Regions from separate parts of the Thermostichus sp. MS-CIW-15 genome, predicted to be linked through region 1. Evidence: riboswitches for the same ligand, from Rfam matches in the RefSeq annotation. Region 1 holds a riboswitch; each other region holds the start of a gene.

Region 1 (6,762 bases):
AGGTCGTGCCCGCTTTATCCCCAGCCATTCCCGCGGCCTTGCCGAGCCGCCCGACCCTGAATATCCCTACATCCTCACCACAGGACGTCTCTATGGCCATTGGCACACCCAAACCCGCACTGGACATGTCGCCAAAATCCGAGCAATGCACCCCCAACCCTTTCTCGAAATCCATCCCCGCGATGCCAGCAAGGTAGGGCTAACTGAGGGTGACTGGGTGAGGATTGAATCACGGCGCGGCAAGGCTACCCTGCCGGTTAAAATTACCTGCGCCATCAGCCCTGGCACAGTGTTCATGCCCATGCACTGGGGGGCATTGTGGGGCAATGATACAAGCTGTAACGCTCTCACCCACCCGGTTGCCTGCCCCAGCTCAAAGCAACCTGAACTCAAAGCCTGTGCCGTCAAGCTTAGTCGCATCGAGCGGCCACCAAAATGATCTTTAAGTTTGAGCAAGACTTTGCCGACAGCCTTCGCTGCATTCCCATGATCGTGCGCTTAAAGCTCGATCAGTGCGGCATCAAGCTCAAGTTACATCAGTGGCTGCGTTTTAGTTACCAGCAGCGCCAAAGTTTGGTTGACCTGCCAACGGATACTGCTGACAACCGAGCTGCCTACCGCGCCTACCTAATTCACCTTATCGAAAGTGTCTGCCAAGAGCAGGCCGCTGAGGTAACTGTTGATCCAAACCCTGCCTGGGAAGACGCTACCACCATCCCTGACTGCGTTCTTGAGCAGGCGGCAGCCAAGGGGGTCGTGCTGACTCTTGAGCTATGGCAAAAGCTGACCCCGTTGCAGCGCTTTGCCCTCATTAAGCTCAGTCGCCCTGGCCACGAAAACCGCAATTTCCTACCCGCCTTTCAGGAATTTTCCGCACCCCACACCTATGGTCACTGTCCAGGAAGCTGAAGCCATTATTAAAGACCACTGGCTGCCAGCCAAAACCGAGTCGATCCCGATTGCAAGCTGTGTGGGCCGGGTTTTGGCAGAGCCGATCTACGCCGATCGGGACTACCCGCCAATTAACCGGGTCCTGATGGACGGTATCGCCATCAACTATGCCGCTTATGCTGCTGGGCAGCGAAGCTTTGCTGTTGCAGGCATAGCCCCTGCGGGGACAAGCCCTGCCACCCTGCCCGATCCGCAGCAGTGCTTGGAAGTGATGACTGGCTGTGCCCTGCCGCTGGGTAGTGATCTCGTCATTCCCTACGAGCAAATTCGTATCGAGGGAGGAATTGCCACCATCATCCAGGAAGTCGAACGCAACAGGGGTGATTTTGTTCATCCCCAAGGTAGCGATTGTTCTGCAGGAGCGCTGGTTCTCCGCCCCGGCATTACCCTCAAGAGCATCCACGTCGGGATCTTGGCCTCCTTTGGCTACAGCCGCATCCAAGTTGAGAGGACTCCTCGCATCAAAGTTGTGGCAACTGGCAGCGAATTGATTCCCATTGAGCAAACCCCTGCACCCTACCAACTGCGGCGCTCCAACGCTGAGGCCCTCCGAGCGGCTCTTCTTGCCTACGGGTATACCGAGGTTGAGACCGATCACCTTCCGGACGATCCTGCTGCCATTGCCACCCACTACCAAGCCAATACCCCAAACTACGACCTCTTGATTTACTCTGGGGGTGTTTCAAGGGGAAAGTGTGACTACTTGCCGGCCATCTGGCAAAGCTGTGGTGTTACTGCCTACATCCACGGCGTGGCGCAAAAGCCAGGCAAGCCAATGTGGTTTGGCATCGACCATCAGGCCAATACTATAGTTTGGGGCCTCCCAGGCAACCCCATCTCAGCTCTTGTATGTTTGCATCGTTATCTCCTCAACCGTAACACTGACTCTGGGCACCTAAGTGAAGTCATTACCTTCAAACCCAATCTCACTCTTTTTGTGCCCGTTAAGATGAGCGCCAACCGAGTCTTTACACCGATTATGCCTAACAACTCCGGAGACTTCATCGCTCTAACAGACAGCGATGGCTTTGTAGAGTTACCCCCGGCTCAAACTATCCTCAGCCCCGAGCAAAGCATCCAATTCTATCCGTGGTACTAAGATGCAGCTAGTGGATCAATGGAATCGTCGCATTCGCAAGCTAAGGGTTTCTCTAACCGATCAATGCAACCTTCGCTGCCGCTACTGCATGCCTTTGCATCCAGAATTTCTGGACAAAAGTAGCTACTTAACTCCGCAGCAATACAAAGAAATTATTGGCGAGTTGCTGGACTATGGCATTGAAGAAGTTCGCATTACAGGTGGTGAGCCTCTGGTTCGGCAAGACTTTGATGAAGTCATTCAGGAACTTGCCAAGCTGAAGATCCCGTCCCTCAGCCTAACAACCAATGGCCTGCTGCTCCACCGCTACTGGGACGTTCTCAAGGCTGCCAACGTTCTCAACCTTAATGTTAGCCTCGATAGCCTACAGCCCTCCACCCAAGCTGCAATTGCCCGTCGCGACTGCCTGGCGGATATTCTCCGTAATATCCAGGAGGGTATTGCCCGGGGATTTAGCCTCAAAGTCAATACGGTTGTAATGCGGGGGATCAACGATTGCGAGCTATTTGATTTCGTTGAGTTTGCCCGCAAGACAGGCGTGACAGTTCGCTTTCTGGAGCTGATGCGGGTCGGCTATGCCAACTCTCTCTATGAAGAACACTACGTTTCAGCACAAGAGTGCATTGCCCGTCTGCAAGAACGCTATACTCTAACCCCCCTTCCAGCGGCACCTGATTCGACAGCGTTTTACTTTACAATCGACGAGAATGTTAAAGTTGGATTTATTGCCTCTGAGTCTCAGCCCTTCTGCAGCAGCTGTTCCCGGTGGCGCTTGACAGCTGATGGTCGTCTCTTTGCCTGCCTATTTAGTGAGGAGGGTCTCTCGGTTCGAGACAAAACACCAGGCCAACGTCAGCAAATTTACCAGCAGCTTTTGGGGATGAAACCACTGCGCCGGGTTGAGCAGGTCTCACACCCAATGTACGGCTTAGGGGGCTAGCTCTATGGACAAAGCTGATCGTACATGGGCCCATCTTAATGCTCAAGGCCATCCGCATATGGTAGATATTAGCCACAAATCGGTGTCTTTGCGAACGGCCACAGCACGGGCAAGAGTTCAACTGCCACCTGCTCTCAGATCCTATGTTGTTGGCCAAGATATCCACCTGAAAAAAGGACCGGTATTTCAGACAGCAACCATTGCCGGTACAATGGCTGTTAAAAGAACTGACCAACTGATCCCCTTTTGTCATCAGATCCCTGTTGAAGACTGCACCTTTGATATCACAATTGATGATCACTTGCTTGTAACCATCCACTGCACTGTCAAGACCAGCGCTAAGACAGGGGTTGAAATGGAAGCTCTCTGTGGTGCGGCAACAGCAGCGCTGACAATCTATGACATGTGCAAGTCGGTGTCGCCCCATATCTGCATCCAGGAGATCCGCCTAGTAACTAAGTCCGGCGGCAAAAACGCCCTCCTGGAACGTCCCCTCTATGGCTTGGTGCTCACAGGGGGACGTAGCAAGCGCATGGGTCGCGATAAAGCGCTGCTGAACCCTTTTGGCAAACCCCACGCCGCCTATCTCTATGAACTGCTGCAGCCCTACTGCCAGCAGGTTTACTTGTCAGCGCGTGCCGGTCAGTGGTCGGGCACAGCTCTAGAGCTCTTGCCCACACTACCAGATCTAGTAGAAAGCGTTGGCCCGATCAGTGGCCTATTGACTGCCTTGAATACTCATCCTGAAGCTAACTGGTTGGTTGTTGCCTGTGATCTACTGAACCTTCGGTCAGAAACAATCCAAAAGCTGCTGGATCACTACCAAGCCGAAACAATCGCAACTTGCTATGTTAACCCCGAGCGCGGCTTCCCGGAAGCTCTTTGCGCCATCTATACTCCTCAAGCTGCAGCGGTACTAGAAAGGGCTTACGCGGAAGGGGTGTACTGCCCTGTGGAAATCCTCAGCAGGCAGCCCTGCACCCTAGTTACCCCCAACCATGAGGTCGAGCTCATGAACGTCAATACCGCCGAGGAGTATGCCACTTTCCAATCAGTTTGGGGTAGTTGCAGCCATGGTAACTCAATCTGTCCTAAGTAAGACCGTAACAATTCAATATGTAGCAGTGCTGCGGGAACAGGCTCAGCGGAGCAGCGAAGTGCTGCAAACCAGTGCAGCAAACTACCTAGAGCTCTATCAGCAGCTGCAAGCAAAGTATGGATTTTCGCTAGCAGCGGAGGACGTTAAGGTTGCTGTCAATCATGAGTTCTGTGACTTGACTAGGCCGATAGATGAAGGTGCCTTGGTAGTTTTCATTCCACCAGTTTGTGGGGGCTAAATGCTGCGTTTTCTAATTGTGGATAGCACCATCCAGCCAGCTGAACTCAGTCGTTTGCTCGTCAATAACACAGCGGGTGCCTTAGTAACCTTCGAGGGCTGGGTACGCAACCACAGCCAGGGCAAACCTGTTCTCAGCTTGGAGTACGAAGTCTACGAGATCCTTGCCCAGAAGGAGGGCGAGAAGATCCTCCGAGAAGCCCACGCCAAGTTTGGCCTCTGCGGTGCTGTTGCCTGTCACCGCCAGGGTCATCTTGCAATTGGTGATATTGCGGTTTGGGTTGGTGCTACAGCTGAACATCGCGGCGCCGCTTTTGCTGGAGCACGTTACATCATTGATGCAATCAAGGAGCGCTTGCCCATTTGGAAAAAAGAGTACTACTGGGGTGAGCCGCCGCGTTGGGTTTTGTGTCAGAAAGCAAAGCCTTTGTTCCAGCAATTCCATAAGAACGCTATTGCTCGGCAGCCTTGCGGCGATACCCCCTAGCCTCTCTGCTAGTATCAGTGAGGTACCTGACCTGGGGCTGTAGCTCAGCCTGGATAGAGCAAGCGCCTCCTAAGCGCTAGGTCGGCGGTTCAAATCCGCCCAGTCCCGCTAAAACCAGTGATAGGATAAAGTCTACTGTCGGTTCTGACGGGGATCAGCCGTCAGAGGCAACGGGGAAAGTGCAGTGAGAATCTGCCGCTGTCCCGCAGCTGTGAGCCGGTTTTGGACTTGGGATCCCTAGTTCGTTGTTGCAAGAGGCCTTGAGACGCAAGCCAGCCCCTCCAAAACTGAGCAAGTCAGAATGCCCGCCGGCGGTTTTTCCACAGTTCACCATATCTGCGAGGTACAGATATGCTCCCCATTTTGACGTTAGCCCGTTCCCGTCTCGAAGTTTTTTCATCGGCCTGCTTACGGATTTTCGACGCTCTCGGATCGTAGGCACTCAGTCAAAAGCGCGGACAAGAGAGCTGAGCAGTTAGCTCAGGGGCAGCTAGGAGGACGGTTGCTCGCTTTGGTTGCACAAAAGAGTCCTCTGGGCATCCCCCTGTGCAGAGTGGGCAAGCCGCCAGGGTGAAGGAACGCCTTGACAGCTCCGGCAGGTTTCCTGGCCTAGGGAAAACCTTCTGCCGGGATGCCACCGATAGGCATGTCGGCGGCCATCTCTTGCTGCCTAGGTTGGATGACAACTGGCGGCAACCTCAATTACCGAATTCGATTCAGGACAAGGTACCTTATGGCCATTGAAACTCAAACCCTAGGCTATGCCCGCATGGGCAAGCGCCGCGAGCTGAAGAAAGCCCTGGAGGCCTTTTGGGGCGGCACCCTGGAGGCGGAAGCCTTGTTGGCGACGCTGCAGGATCTGGAGAGTCAGGCCTGGCGAACCCAGCGACAGGCCAACCTCGACCACATTGCCGTAGGAGATCAAACCCTCTACGACCACGTTTTGGACTGGGCCACCTGGCTGGGGCTGATTCCCTCCCGGTTTCAGAGCTTATCAGGCCTGGAGCGCTACTTTGCCATGGCGCGGGGGCAGGAGGGGCTGCCGGCCTTGGAAATGACCAAGTGGTTTGACACCAACTACCACTACCTGGTGCCGGAAATTGAGGCCGACGCGATCCCTCAGGCCCATTTCGACGACTTCCTGGCCACGGTGCGACGGGCGCAAGGGATCCTAGGAAACCGCACCAGCCCCGTCCTCCTCAGTCCGGTTACCCTTCTTGCTCTAAGCCAGCGCTCTGGCGAGTTGCGGGGGGATCTGGAGAAGCTGCTTCCTCTCTACAGAGAACTCTTGCAGGAGCTGCAGCGCCTGGGGATCCGGGAAGTGCAAGTCCATGAGCCCATCTTGGTGACCAGCGAAGGCAAAAGTCTTCAGGAAGCGGTGGAGCAGACCTACCGCTGGCTTGCAAGCGTGGGGATCCCTCTCCACCTGGTTACCTACTTTGACGACTTGGGGGAGACTTACCCCTGGGCGGTGGAGCTTCCGGTAGCTGGCCTCAGCCTCGACTTCACCCGCGGCCACAACCTGGAACTGGTCAGAGCCCACGGCTTCCCCGCCGACAAGATCCTGGGGGCGGGGGTAGTGGACGGGCGCAACGTCTGGCAGATCCAGCCCAAAGCCGTTCTGGCCACTCTGCAAGAGCTGCAAGCCCTAGCCCCCAACCTGCGGGTGCAGCCTTCTTGCTCGCTCCAATTTGTGCCCCACGACGCTGCTCTGGAAACCCACCTGCCAGAGCCTTTGCGCAATGTTCTCAGCTTTGCCGAGCAGAAGCTGGCCGAGGTGGTTCTGCTGGCCCGCACCCTCAACGGCGAAGACACCGCCGCCCAGCAGCAGGAGCTGGAGCAGCAGTGGCAGGCCTTCCAGGACTTCAATCCCCCCAACTCTACAGTGCGCCAGGCCTTGGCCAACCTGACGGCGCAGGACTTCCAGCGCTCCCTTCCCTACGAGCAGC
Region 2 (6,762 bases), on a different contig from region 1:
CGGGCCATGTCCAACAATTGAGGGATTGGGGCTATTTCAGGCTAGCTTGAACGGTTCTCCGGCAGGCCCTCACCCCCAGCCCCTCTCCCAGAGGGAGAGGGGAGCTGGGATCAACTCACAAGCTGTTTCATGGCTGTTTGCCATGACCATGGCAGCGCTGGCGTTGAACCCAGGTTTGCCGGCCATTGGCTCTGGATCAAGGCCTCCGGGAGGCCGGCGGCTCGGCAGGAGGGGGTAAGGGCTCGGTTTCGCCGCCGGGATCCAAACGGCTGGCCGAGGAGTTGAGGGGAAGCGGGGGCTCAGGATCCAGCTTGGCTCCCCAGGCGGCCAGGTAGGCTCTTTGTTCGGGGGAAAGGCGACGCACCCGGCGAAAGTCCGCGCCGGCCACGATGGCGCCGGCGTAGGCCCCGCTTTTAAAATCGGGCTTTTTTCCTGGCTGAGCCGGAGAAGCCGTCTGCAGGGATCCCACAAACAAGAGGGCGCGGTAGAGATCGGCGCCGCGCAGGTCGGCATTGCGCAGGTTGGCCCCGCAGAGGTTGGTGTGGCTGAGGTCGCAATCCCGCAGGTTGGCTCTTTCCAGGCTGGCCTCGCTGAAGTCCACCCCCCGCAGCAGGGTGCCATGCAGGTCGGCCCCTTCCAGCATGGTGCCCAGATTCACCACCCGGATCCCGTTGAGGCGATCCCGCTGGTAGCCGCCTTTGCCGTCCAGGATGGGCCGGCCCAGGTGTTCGTCGCGGCGCAGGGGGCTAAGCAAGTTAGCGGTGGAGAGGAAGCGCAGGATCTTGGCTTTGCCAAAGCGATCCACGCCGTTGAGGAGCGCCGCCGTGCGCCCGGCCGCAATGGCCCGCTCCAGGGGCCAGTCGTCCAACTGCCCGTCAGGGGAGAGAACCAGGTTGGAGATGCCCTCGAAGTAGGCGTCGATGGTCTGCTGCTGGGTGATGATGTTCTGCTGGATGGTGAGGTCGCGGGAGATGACGTACTGCCGCCAGGCGATGTAGGCGGCCAGGAGGGCGATCAGGATCTGACCTGTAGCCCCGAACACCTCGCCCAAAGCCCCGATGGCCTCCCAGCTCAGGGATCCCAGGGCCGAGAAGGCTCCACTCCAGACCAATCCTCCCATCACCGCCAAGCCGAGAGCTGCTGCCGCCCACCCCAGGCTGGGCCAGGTGGTCAGCCACTGCCAGAGGTCGCGCCCGATCTGCACCCAGAGCGGCTGCCCCCACCAGCCGGCCAGGCCCAGCCAAGCCAGCACCGCCCCCCAGCCCAGGGCCGGCTGCCCTGCCCACTGGCCCAGCAGCAGCAGCAGGGCTGGGATCCCCAACAACAGCAGGTTGAGCAGGGGGCGCCCAGACGAGAGGGAAGCCAGCGGCAACTCTTGGGAGGAGCCTTCGCGGGCAAGGGCTTCGTCGGTCATGGCAAGGGTATACTCTAGGGGTAGCGTTGGATCTACAAAAAGAAGCCTGCATCAGTCCGTATTTGGAGTTGGGGAAGAGGGCAGGATCCTGCCTGTCAGGTTTGGTAGGATAGCCTCGACCCTCCTTCCTTCTCTGGCCCAGCCTGGTGTGGGGATGACTCCTATGATCTCTTCCTTATCGTTCATCCGTCTGCAGAAATCCGGCGAACACCAATTTACAGCAGTCCTGCCTGACTTGCGGTTGCAGCGTCACGGCTCCGCGACGCTGACGCGACTGGCCACCTCTTTGCTGTTGAGCACCAGCTTACTGCTGGCGGCAGGAAGGGATCCCAGTTGGGCGCAAACTTCCCTGGACACCGGCCTTTTGGAGAAGCAGGCCCTGCCCCAAGCGCCGCCGCTGCCGGACGACCGCCCCGCCATTTTTGTGGATGCCGCCAATGGCAGCGATACCCAAGGGGATGGATCCCGCAACAACCCCTTCAAGACCATCACCCATGCCATCAGCCGGGCGCCAGCCGGCAGCATCATCCAGCTTCTGCCGGGGGTGTACAGCGCAGAAAGCGGCGAAGTCTTCCCCATCCGCCTCAAGGCCGGCCTTATCTTGCGCGGGGACGAGTCCACCTTGGGAGAGGGCTACCTGATCGATGGCGGCGGCACCTACATGAGCCCGACCTTGGCCCGGCAAAACGTTGCCCTGCTGGCAGAGACCGGCTCAGAGGTGCGGGGGGTTACCCTGCGCAACCAGGGTCGGCGCGGCTACGCCCTCTGGGTAGAATCGGCTTCCCCGCGCATTCTCAACAACAGCTTTGTGGGCAGCATCCACGACGGCATTTTCATCGCCGGCGCCTCCAACCCCTGGATAGAAGGCAACCGCTTCTACAAAAACGGGGCCAACGGCATCTCCGTCTTGGGCACCTCCCAGCCCACCATTGTCAACAACCTCTTCCAAGAGACCGGCTTTGGCCTCACCATCGACCAGCGCTCGGCGCCGATTGTGCGCAACAACCGCATCCTGCAAAACCGCACCGGCATTGTGGTCGGCGGCAGCGCCCGTCCCATCCTGCGCAACAATCTCATTGCCCGCAACCTGGAGACTGGCCTGACAGCTATCACCACCGCCCAGCCAGATTTGGGCACGGCTTCGGATCCCGGCAACAACATCTTTGAGGGGAACGGCCAGTACGACATCCACAACGCCACCCGCGGCCTGCGCCTCAACGCCAATGGCAACCAACTGGCCGGCAAAACCAAAGGGGAGCTGGATCTGGCCGGCCAGACCACGGTGGCTGCGCTGCCCAGCAACGCCCCGCCACCCATTGCGGCAGGCGGCTTGACGCTGCCCACAACTCCGCAGGCCGAGCCTCCGGCTCCCAGCAGGGATCCCCAGCCGGCGGCGGCCTCTCCCACCTTGCCGGTGGTGACGGTGCCCCAATCGACTGCCCCCGTTCCCCCTCCTGCAGCGGGATCGGGAGGGCGCATTTTGCCCAGTGCCCCCCCTCAGCCGGCAGGCGCTCAACCCCAGGAGTTTGTTGCCGTCCCCTTCACCCCCGATGGCTCCACCACGCCTGCCCAACCGGTTGAGCCTGCTCCTGCCACTCCCGTCCGCCAGCAATCTGTGGCTCCTCTCACGGATATTACTACCCTCCTGCCACCCCCGGCTCGCCGACAAGCGGGCAGCAGCCCAACAACCCCCCCTGTTCCCGTTGCCGCGGCTCCAGAACCGGCGGTAGCCCCAGCAGAGTCGGCCACCCGCTTTCGTGTGCTGGTGACCCCCAAGGGCAGCGACGATTTGCAGCGGCTGCGGCAGCTCCTCCCCGAAGCGGTGGAGACCGTGTTCAACGGCAGGAGGGTGCTGCAGGCCGGCCTCTACGACAGCCGCAGCCAGGCCCAGTCAGTCTTGGATCGGCTGTTGGACGCCGGCTTTGACGCGGTGGCGGAGATGATCTTCCGTTGACCTCACTGCCCAGGGATCCCCCCCGGCAGGATAGGAACTCCCCAGCAGGGAATGTATGATGCCTAGCACGGCTTTTTCCAGAGCAATGGGGAGGAAAGCCGTGCCGTCAGGTTGTCCTGGGGATCAGCCAGGGCAAGCAATGGGGAAAGTCCGGTGCAAATCCGGCGCTGTGCCGCAACTGTGATGGGCTGAGGCCCTCAGTCAGGATGCCCGCCTGCGGCTTTGGCTCAAAGCTTAGCCCTTCCGCGTCGCACGGAAGCAGGAGCAACCGGATGAAAGTAACTGTATGTCTCAGCCTTGGGCTGGGGATCTTGAGTTTGGGGATCCCGGCCTGGGGGCAGGCAATCTTGGATACCGGCCTCAGCGCCGAGATTTTGAATCAACCCGTCACCACCCCGTTTCGCCGTCCCGACCTCTTGCGAGAGTCTTCCCGCCCCGTCTATGTCATCACCCGCCAGCAGATGCGCCAGCAAGGGGCAAGGACGGTGCAGGAAGCCCTGCGCTACTTGCCCGGGATCCTCAGCGATGGCACAGCGGGAACTCAGTTGGGAGCTCTTAGCTCTCAATTCATGCGAGGGGCGCGAACGGCGCAGGTATTGGTGCTCTTGGATGGCCGCCCTCTCAACGATCTGGGTTTTTTCGGGGGGTTTGACCTCTCCCAAATCACCGCCGATGTCGTCGAGCGAATTGAAGTCTCCCCCGGCGGCGGCTCTACCCTGTACGGCTCAGACGCCGTTGGCGGCGTGATCAACATCGTCACGGTGGAGCCGCAGCCAGAAACGGAGACGGTGCTGGAAGCGGCGGTCGGCAGCTACGGTCTCAATGAGCAAGGGATCCAAAGTCGCGGCCAAGCCCAGGATCTGGGCTGGGTGCTCAGCTATCGCCGTCTGCAAAGTAACAACGACTTTCCCTTTGCCATTGAGCGGCTGGGCAAGTCAGGCAGGCGGGAAAACTCGGCGGTGGAGTACCACAACTTGCAGGCCAAGCTCACCTGGCAACTGGCCGAAGATCAAGTCCTAACAGCCAACGCCCTCTACCTCAACAAAGCCTTTCGCGTGCCCGGCAGTGTAGAGTTTCCCTCTCCCGACGCAGAGCAAAACACCAACGATCTGCTGCTGGATCTCAGTTGGCTGTGGACTCAGGAAACAGGATCCCTGCAGGCAAGAGTCTTTTTGGACGATCTCAACTACCGCTTCAGCGCTCCGCAAAGCCAGGGATCCCGCGACGTCATCTTGCGCAATGGCTGGGGATCCCAGCTTCAATATGCTTGGCAGGCCGGCGAAAACCTAGAGGGAGTTTTGGGGGCAGATTATCGCTCTATCTCAGCCCGCAATACGACTTTTTCTTTTGCCAGGGGTTCTGCCAATATCAACTACGACGATACGGTTAACCAGGGGGCCCTGTTTGCCCGCCTGGACTACAGCCCGGATCCCCAGTTCCACCTCGACCTGGGCATCCGTCAGGACTTCAGCAGTTTGGCCAACGGCTCGGCCACCTCGCCGGCTGTGGGGATCCGGTGGGCAGTTGCCGAGGGAACTACCTTGAGGGCCAGCTACGCCGGCAGCTTTCGCACCCCCTTGATCTCGGAATTGTTCTTTCGGCTGCGCGGCTTTTTTGAAGTGGATGGCAACCCCAATCTCCGCCCAGAGCGAGGGGAGAGCTTGGACATCGGCCTGGATCAAACCTTGGGAGATTTTGGCCTGCTGCGCTTAACTTTTGCCCACAACCGCATCCGCGATGGCATCACCTTTGTCAGCCTTGGGCCGCGCCGGGGAACCTATGAAAATATCGGGCTGGTCGAATATACCGGCCTGGAAGCGGCTTTAGATTTGCGTTTGGGGGAAAACTGGACGCTTTTTGCCAACTATACCCTCAATGATCCCATCATCCGCGCTGCCCTTAACCCGGCCACAGTTGGCAAAGAGCTAGCCTTTGTAGGAGCCGATAGCTTCAATCTAGGCCTAAGCTACCGCCACGAGCAGGGCTGGTACGGCTCGATTTTGGTCCATCACATTGGGAGCTTTTTTACCAACAATGCCAATACGGAATCCCTGCCAGGCTACACCACCGTGGCTCTGCGCGGCGGGATCCCGTTGGCTGAGGCCCTGAGCCTAGAGTTGGGGATCGACAACCTGCTGGATGAGCAGTATGAAGTTTTCCCCGGCTATCCCGGAGTTGGCCGCACGCTGAGGGTGAACTTGCGGGGGCAATTTTAGCGATATCCCAGGCTGTTTTTAACTCTCCGGCTGACCACTTTTAGCGAGAACTTTCCAAGTTGATTGTCTGCTTTACGGTTTAGTTTGGATGCAACTTATGGCGATCTCAACCAACTCTCTATCTCCTAACTTTTCTCCATCGCCAACTTCGGCTCAAGCTGAGGCCGAACATTACCTCTGGATCTGCACCACCTGCGGATCTCGCTGGGTGAACGGCCAAAAAGAAGGGACTAGCAAAGGAGAAATGCTCCTGGCCGCCTTGCAATCGCAAGTGCTCAATTCCCAATTGCACCTGAAGCCAGTTGCCTGTATGAGCGGCTGCAGCCATGCCTGCGTGATTGCCCTAGCAGCCCCGGGGAAGATGACCTATGTCTTTGGCGATCTCGATCCAAAAGATGTAGAGCCAATCTTACAAACGGCGGAGCTGTATTTGACAAAGCCCGATGGGATCCTGCCCTGGGCAGAGCGCCCCATCAAAAAGGGGGTGATTGCCCGCATTCCGCCAATCCAATAGGAGCAACCTATGGCCGCTTTCAGTCCCTGGATCACGCCCTTAAACCAGACTTGGCAAGAGGTTTCCCCCACCGGCTGGACAACCGTTTACGAAGGGATCCCGGCTCACATCGACTGTCTTGGGCCATTGCTCTATGAGCTCTTTCAGGAGCGCTGGGCCGAGATCCAAGTGGGCCAGGTGGTGGAGGGAGGAGTGCTGGAGGCGGCCTTCAAGGATCCCCCTGCTCTCTGTGTGCTCTACGACGGCTATTTGACCGTGGCCACCGAAACTTGGCATTTGCACCTGTGTCTAGAAGAGCACCAGGGCGGCCCCTACAGCAGAACTCCACCTGAGCTGCGCCGCAAAAGATTGGTCGGCCGCGCCGCCCTCTATCGCCGCCTCAATCCGCAGGGCCAGCCTCGCCAATGGGGGATCCAATTTTGGAACGGAGCAGAGGAATCGCTGCTGCAGATCTTTTTGCCCAGTCCCTTTTTGGGGCCAGGAGAAGACTACCTGCCCGAAGGCAAAGCCGACTATCAGAAGCTCTCCCTTTATGAACGCCTGCGGGCCATTTACGTCGAGGGAAAAGAGCGGATCCCGTATGAAGATAACCCCCTCAAGCGGCCCTATTTGGCGGTTTGCCGTTCCAGCCGCTGCTATCCTTCTCGCCACTATCAGCCCGTTG
Region 3 (6,762 bases), on a different contig from region 1:
TGGCAAAAATGGTGGCCCGCACCGTGGCGTCTTCTTTTTGTAGCTGCCGCACCCGCTCCCAGGCCCGCATGTACTCGATGCGGCGGATGGAGAGGGTCAGTTGCCCCTCTTCATTTTCTTCGGTGAGGATAAAAAACTCGCGCGTCTCTCCCGGCTGCAGCACCTCGTGCGGATCCTCTATCCGGCTGATGGACATCTCCTGCAAAGGCAGGAAGGCAGCCGTCTTGGCCCCAATATCGATCAACGCACCGCCCGGCTCCACCGAAAATACCGTGCCAGCTACAATTTCGCCAGGGCTGAAGTGATAGTCGTACTTATCCAAGAGGGCGGCAAAGTCCTCGGTGGTGAAACCTACATCGGCAGCAGCGGTGAATCGACTCATAGGGGTGTAACAGCAGAGCAGTTGATGCGAATTAGCAGTTGAACTTGTAAGGAACAGCTCCCATACTCGCTCACCCTCCCAGGCGGGACAGGCAATGGCTTGGGAAATACTATAGTAGCTTAAGAGGGCAGCTTTTGTGGCAAACTTCCTCGCGATCCTGCCAAGCTAGAGAGAGAGGGCCACAGGTGGGAGAGGGGCGATTGCACTTTATCGACCAGGCGGAAATTGAAGTGCAGGCGGGGAACGGCGGAGATGGCATTGTTGCCTTTCGCCGGGAAAAGTATGTGCCCGCCGGAGGGCCCTCAGGGGGCAATGGAGGACGGGGCGGCTCGGTGATCCTGGTGGCAGATCCCGGCCTGCAGACCTTGTTGGATTTTCGCTTTCAGCCGGTGATCAAGGCAGAACATGGGGCCAAAGGGGGGCCCAACCATCGCAGTGGCGCCAGTGGTGCGGATCGGCTGGTGCGGGTGCCCTGCGGCACAATGGTGTTCGACACAGAGACCGGCGAGCTGCTGGGGGATCTGGTGCAGCCTGGGGATCGGCTGCTGGTGGCTCGGGGCGGGAAAGGCGGCCTGGGCAATGCCCATTTTCTCAGCAACCACAATCGGGCTCCCCGCCAATTTACCAGGGGCCAACCGGGAGAGCGGCGACGCCTGCGCCTGGAGCTAAAGCTCATTGCCGAGGTGGGGATCGTCGGTATGCCCAATGCGGGCAAATCCACCCTGATCTCGGTGGTCTCGTCCGCCCGGCCCAAGATCGCCGATTACCCCTTCACCACCCTGCAGCCCAATTTGGGAGTGGTGCCCCATCCTGCCGGGGATGGGGTGGTGTTTGCCGACATTCCCGGACTGATCGAGGGGGCACACCGAGGGGTGGGGTTGGGCCACGACTTTTTGCGCCATGTGGAGCGCACGCGGGTGTTGATCCACCTGGTGGACGGCACAGCAGCAGATCCCGTCAGGGATTACCAAATCATTCAGCAGGAGCTGCGCGCCTACGGCCACGGGCTAAGCGACAAGCCGCAGATTGTGGTTTTGAACAAGATCGATGCCCTTGAGCCCCAGGAGGTGAGCGAGCGCACCCAGCGGCTGTCAATGGCTGCCGGTGCCCCGGTATCGGCCATCTCGGCGGTTGCCAGGCAGGGGCTGGAGCCCTTGTTGCAGCGGGTGTGGCAGTGCCTGGGCCGGGATCCGGATCTCCATCGACCCGCGGCGGCTAGCAAAATCCAGCCAGTTCGGGGGCAGGAGAATCTTAGAATAGGAGTGCCCCTGCCTTCCCAAAACTCAGAGATGAGCGGCTATGTATATCTCGGCGGAGGATCTGCCCCCCGATTTGCGCCAGATCAAGTTGGCCATTGAGCAGGCGGCCCAGGCGAGGGCGGGAGCTTGTGTGGAGCTGTTGATGCTCCTGCGGTTGTTGGAGGATCTGCACCGCACGATTTTGGAGGGGGCCTTCCGAGAGTCTTTGCCCAACACCCGGCAAGAGCTCTATCGGGTGCTTCAGGATTTGGAGGAAGCAGGCGACTGGCCCTATTTGCCTCGTCTGCATATTCAAGCGCTGATGCAACGGCTAAAAGATTGGCCGCAGGGATCCCTGTCGGTGCCGCCTACCCCTCGTTCTGGGGGAGTTGCGGAAGTGGTGGAAAGCCCTAGCCGCTCCGAGTCTTGAGGTTTTGCTTTTTTCTCCCGAATGGCCGAGTATTTTAAGCTCCATCCACAGCATCCCCAGGCCCGTTCCATCCAACGGATTGCAGCCGCTCTGGGGGAAGGGGCGGTCATGCTTTACCCCACCGATACGGTCTATGCCATTGGCTGCGATGTCACCCACAAGCAGGCGGTGGAGCGGGTAAGGCGTCTCAAGCGGCTTTCCAACGACAAGCCCCTCACCTTTTTGTGCCCTTCGCTTTCCCAAATTGCCCAGTATGCCCAAGTGAGCGATCCCGCCTATCGGCTGATGCGGCGGCTGATCCCGGGCCCGTTTACGTTTTTGCTGCCGGCCACCAAGCTGGTGCCCAAGTTGGTCATGGATCCCAAGCGGAAAACCACCGGCATCCGCGTGCCCGATTCGGCCATCTGTCAGGCGCTGTTGGCCGAGCTGGGCAATCCCATCGTCTCCACCTCGGCCAAGCTGGGCGGGGATCCCGTCGGCTCTTTGGAGGTGGGTTTTGACTCTGCTGGGGATTGGGAAGAGGGGGGAATCTTTACCGCCGAGGAAATGCGACAGTTGGAGAAACAGGTGGATTTGGTGCTGGATGACGAGGCTCCCTATCGGGCCCAGGTCTCGACGGTGATCGATCTCACGGGGCCGGAGCCGCTGCTGGTGCGGGCCGGCTTGGGGTACGAGCAGGTGGCGGATCTAATAAATCTAAATCTGAAGCCGGTGGAAGCGGAGGGTTGAGGGCAGAGGGATCCCGTGTTCTCTAGAATAGGGCCGGTGCCTGTGGAGTGTGCCCATGCCTGAGTCTTTGGCTGAGCAAAAGCTGGCCCTGTTGCGCCTGCTGGAGGGGGCTGACCGAGGCCGGAAGGTTTCCCCTGACCAGAAAGCCCAGATCTTGTCTCACATTGCTGCTTTGGAGGCGCTCAACCCCACCCCCAGGCCAACCTCTGTTCCTGAACAGTTGGAGGGGAACTGGCTTACCCTATTTACCACCAGCACAGACCTGCTGCGGCTGGCCCAGTTGCCCCTTCTGACCACCGGCGAGATCTACCAGTGCATTCGGGCCAAAGCTGGGCGGGTCTTTAACGTGGCGGAGATCCAGGGATCCGGCTGGCTGCAGGCTTGGCTGCCCCGGGGAGTTGTGGCGGTGGCGGCCCGCTTCTACCCAGAGTCGGAATGCCGGGTCAGGGTCATTTTCGAGCGCTTGGTGCTCGGATCCCAGGCCTTGATGAGCTACGAGATCGAGAGTTTTCTCTATCTGCTCGAGCGGGATCCCAAACGGATCCCGGCGGTGCAGATCGACGTTCGCCGCCGCGAGCCAAGGGGTTGGCTGGATATCACCTATTTGGATGAAGACTTGCGGCTGGGTCGGGGCAGCGAGGGGAGTGTATTTGTTCTAAAGCGGGTCGGCTAGTCGGAGGATCCAGAGGACTCCGTTTCCGCCCTTTCGTGAGATGGGTTTTGGGTTAGGGTGGAGCTTATTTCCTGTAGAACTTGCAAGGCGCGGTAGGACTCCCGCAAAGCTTGCAGCTCTTGCTGAGTTTGCTCCAGTTGCCGGGCTTTTTGCTCCTGTAAGAAGCGCAGCCTTTGATTTTCGGACGCCGTGCGACGCAGAACGTGCTTGAGTTTCTGCTTCTGCTGCTGAAGCCGAGTCCGCCTCACCTCCAACTGCTGCAGTTGGATTTCTTGGAGTTCCAGTTCTATTTTCAGAGTGGCGACCTGCATCTGGAGTTGGCGAAGTTTTTGGTTGAGCTCTGGCTCTGGTGTGGGTTTTGCCGACTCAGGGCTTGGGGAAGAAGGTGATGACAATTCTTGTAGGGGCTGCAACTGTTGGGCCTTGGCCTGCGAAGCTTGATCCTGGTGCTGCTCGCCCTGCAGTCTTACTTGAGTGTGTTCGCTTACTTCGGTTTCAGTTTCCGTCTGCTGCTCAGCTTGATCAAGAATTTGTCGATCGCGGATCTGGGTTTGAGGATCCTCGTCAACCGACTGCAAAGGGAGAGAATCCTCCTCGGGTTGCCGAGGGTTGCCGCCATAATCGGCGGGATCAAAGGGAGACACAGCCGCCAACAGCGATTCTCGAAAGTCAGGCCAGGAATGCGACTGCAGACCCATCTGAACCAGCCGCCAAACCCCGTAGGAGGCCCCAATTGCAGCCAGGAGCCCAGGGATCCCAGCCAAGGACAGGGAAACCTTGGGCAGGGTCGGCAGGATCTGATCCAGCAGGCCCACCACCAACGCGAAGACAAAGATCCCGCTCCCCGCGGCAGCGGCACCTGAGACCCAAGAGGAGCGGGAGAACATCATCGTTTCTGTTTTTTCGCTAGCAGAACCACCGGAGCAGGAGAACCAGAGGTCAGGTTCACAGATCGCCTGCCTGCATCTCAGTTTATCCCGCCGGCAGCCTCTGTTTCTCGCTTAGGGCACTTGCCAAGCCCGCTGGTGGTAGCTCTGCAATTCGGCCCAGGGATCCGCTGCTGCTGCGGGGGTATGGCCGTGGTTGTGGTGATGGTGAGAGTGATGGTGATGGGATCCGTGCCCATAGGAGTCATGGTCATGGTGATGAGTATGCCCCGCTCCCAGCTCTGCGCTCACCGCCAGGCGAAACTTGCAGAGGTGGCAGTTCATCAGGGTTTGGCCCTGGAGAGCTTCCTGCTCCAGTTGCTGCAGGCTGTGCAGCACCGCGTCCACAAGGCCCAATTCCGGCAGCATCAGCCAGTCGATCTCGGGGTATTGGCGTCGCCGTTCTTGCACCGCCGCCTCGATTTTTTTCACCAGCACCCCTGTAAAGAGAAAATAGGGCAGCACAACCACCCGGCGCGGCTGCCAAGAGAGGGCCCGCTCCAGACCCACCGGCAGGCGGGGATGGGTGATGCCGATAAAGCAGGTTTCCACGGCAGCAAACCCGGATCCTTCCCAAAGCAGCCGGGCCAGCTTACAGGCTTCGGCATTGGCTTCGGGATCGCTGGAGCCGCGACCGACAAACAGCAACACCGTTTCCGCCCCTGGGATCTGCTGCGGCTGGGCAGCCAGCAGAGTGGCCAATCGCTCCCGCAACAGTTGCAAGATCTCGACCCGGATCCCCAGCGGCCCGCCGTAGTGGATGCGCAACTGCGGGTGGAGGGCCTGCAGACGATCCAGCTCCACCGTCACGTCGAACTTGTTGTGGCGCGCCCCAAAAAGCAGCAGCGGCAGGGCCACGATCTCCTGCCACCCTTGGGCCAAGCATTGTTCCACCCCCTGGGCAATACTGGGCTGGGCTAGCTCCAAAAAGCAGGGGATCACCGGCCGATGGGGGGTGAGGGATTGATAAACTTGGGCCAGCTCCAGAAAGGCTTGCTGCCCTTCAGGGTCACGGGATCCATGGCCGATGAGCAACAGGGGCAAGGCAGGAGAAGAAAACTGCCCAACCGCACGGGGAGGGGAAAAACTGAGGACATCCAACACAAAAAACTCCGTTCCTTGTGAATCGCAAGGGGTACAGGACAACGGCAGGTGGGTGTTCTGGCTGAGGGAGGGATCCCATCACAGTTGCGTCACAGTGGCGGATTTGCACCGCGCTTTCCCCAGTCTGCCTGAGCCTTTTAGGTTAGCTTGCCGCTTGTCGTTCACCAAGCCCCCTGGGGGGGATGTCCTTGTCTGCCAGAAGATAGCCCTGAGGCATGAGCGGTACGGCAGACTCATGCTCAAAGGGCAGCAAAACTGTTGCCGCGCTAATCCCCCTTGCCCCTGGGAGAGGGCCTAACGCCGGCCCGCTGGTCTGGGGGGCTGAAAGTGTCGCAGGCGCAGGGCATTGGCGACCACCGAAACGGAACTCAGGGCCATGGCTGCCCCCGCCAGCATAGGGTTGAGCAACCAGCCTGTAAAGGGATAGAGCGCCCCAGCGGCAATCGGGATCCCCAGCGTATTGTAGATAAAGGCGAAGAAGAGGTTCTGGCGGATGTTGTTGAGGGTGGCCCGACTGAGTTGAATGGCAGTGGCGACTCCCCGCAGATCCCCCGACATGAGGGTAATATCGCTGGCGGCCATCGCCACATCCGTACCCGTACCGATGGCGATCCCCACATCAGCTTCTGCCAGAGCTGGAGCATCGTTAATGCCATCTCCCACCATCGCCACCCGCCGTCGCGGTTGTCTTAGGCTGCGTATGTAAGCTGCCTTCTGATCCGGACGGACTTGGGCAATTACCCGCTGAATGCCTGCTTGCCGAGCAACCGCTTGGGCCGTGGTGGGGTTATCCCCGGTCAGCAGGATCACCTCTAGACCCATCTGTTGCAGCTGTTGCACTGCCTCAGGAGAGGTGGGTTTGAGCGGATCGGCAATGGCCAACAGCCCCACCAGACTCTGGGATTGCGCTACGCCGATCACCGTTTTGCCCTGGCTTTCCCAATTCTGAACCCGCTCTGACCAAGAGGGATCCCAAGGGATCCCCATCTCCTGTAGCCAGCTCAGCCGACCGATGCGGATCCACTGGTCTTCCACCCAGGCTTCTGCCCCACTGCCTATCCTTGCCTGAAAATGCTGGGCAGGAGGGATGGCAATTTTTTCCGCTTCGGCTTTCTGCACCACCGCCTGGGCCAAAGGATGTTCCGAGTGCCGCTCCACTGCCGCTGCCAGGCGCAACACCGTCAGGGGAGAGGAGCCATTAGCCCAAATATCGGTGACAGTGGGACGACCTTCGGTCAGGGTGCCGGTTTTGTCCAAGACCACCGTGCGCAAGTCGTGGG

What was found. A riboswitch is a leader RNA that binds a small molecule or an ion and turns the genes downstream of it on or off. The one in region 1 is predicted to bind cobalamin.
Region 2: another riboswitch for cobalamin. It lies ahead of ACVW0R_RS10070 (TonB-dependent receptor); the one in region 1 lies ahead of metE (5-methyltetrahydropteroyltriglutamate--homocysteine S-methyltransferase).
Region 3: another riboswitch for cobalamin. It lies ahead of ACVW0R_RS12750 (sirohydrochlorin chelatase); the one in region 1 lies ahead of metE (5-methyltetrahydropteroyltriglutamate--homocysteine S-methyltransferase).

The regions. Positions count from the first base shown of each region.
Region 1 is NZ_JBSSDI010000019.1:935-7,696, forward strand. It holds partial or broken gene ACVW0R_RS08400 (molybdopterin oxidoreductase family protein) at 1-439, shown strand, start outside; gene ACVW0R_RS08405 (nitrate reductase associated protein) at 436-909, shown strand; gene ACVW0R_RS08410 (molybdopterin molybdotransferase MoeA) at 887-2,050, shown strand; gene moaA (GTP 3',8-cyclase MoaA) at 2,052-2,990, shown strand; gene moaC (cyclic pyranopterin monophosphate synthase MoaC) at 2,995-4,089, shown strand; gene ACVW0R_RS08425 (MoaD/ThiS family protein) at 4,064-4,327, shown strand; gene ACVW0R_RS08430 (molybdopterin synthase catalytic subunit) at 4,328-4,813, shown strand; tRNA gene ACVW0R_RS08435 (tRNA-Arg) at 4,847-4,921, shown strand; cobalamin riboswitch at 4,936-5,140, shown strand; gene metE (5-methyltetrahydropteroyltriglutamate--homocysteine S-methyltransferase) at 5,547-6,762, shown strand, end outside.
Region 2 is NZ_JBSSDI010000026.1:17,311-24,072, forward strand. It holds gene ACVW0R_RS10055 (LptF/LptG family permease) at 1-8, opposite strand, end outside; gene ACVW0R_RS10060 (pentapeptide repeat-containing protein) at 197-1,414, opposite strand; gene ACVW0R_RS10065 (DUF1565 domain-containing protein) at 1,578-3,368, shown strand; cobalamin riboswitch at 3,460-3,600, shown strand; gene ACVW0R_RS10070 (TonB-dependent receptor) at 3,641-5,584, shown strand; gene ACVW0R_RS10075 (DUF1636 domain-containing protein) at 5,682-6,098, shown strand; gene ACVW0R_RS10080 ((2Fe-2S) ferredoxin domain-containing protein) at 6,108-6,762, shown strand, end outside.
Region 3 is NZ_JBSSDI010000048.1:2,212-8,973, forward strand. It holds gene ACVW0R_RS12720 (30S ribosomal protein S1) at 1-382, opposite strand, end outside; gene obgE (GTPase ObgE) at 583-1,740, shown strand; gene ACVW0R_RS12730 (hypothetical protein) at 1,682-2,050, shown strand; gene ACVW0R_RS12735 (L-threonylcarbamoyladenylate synthase) at 2,072-2,779, shown strand; gene ACVW0R_RS12740 (PAP/fibrillin family protein) at 2,835-3,452, shown strand; gene ACVW0R_RS12745 (hypothetical protein) at 3,449-4,342, opposite strand; gene ACVW0R_RS12750 (sirohydrochlorin chelatase) at 4,454-5,482, opposite strand; cobalamin riboswitch at 5,513-5,648, opposite strand; gene ACVW0R_RS12755 (heavy metal translocating P-type ATPase) at 5,777-6,762, opposite strand, start outside.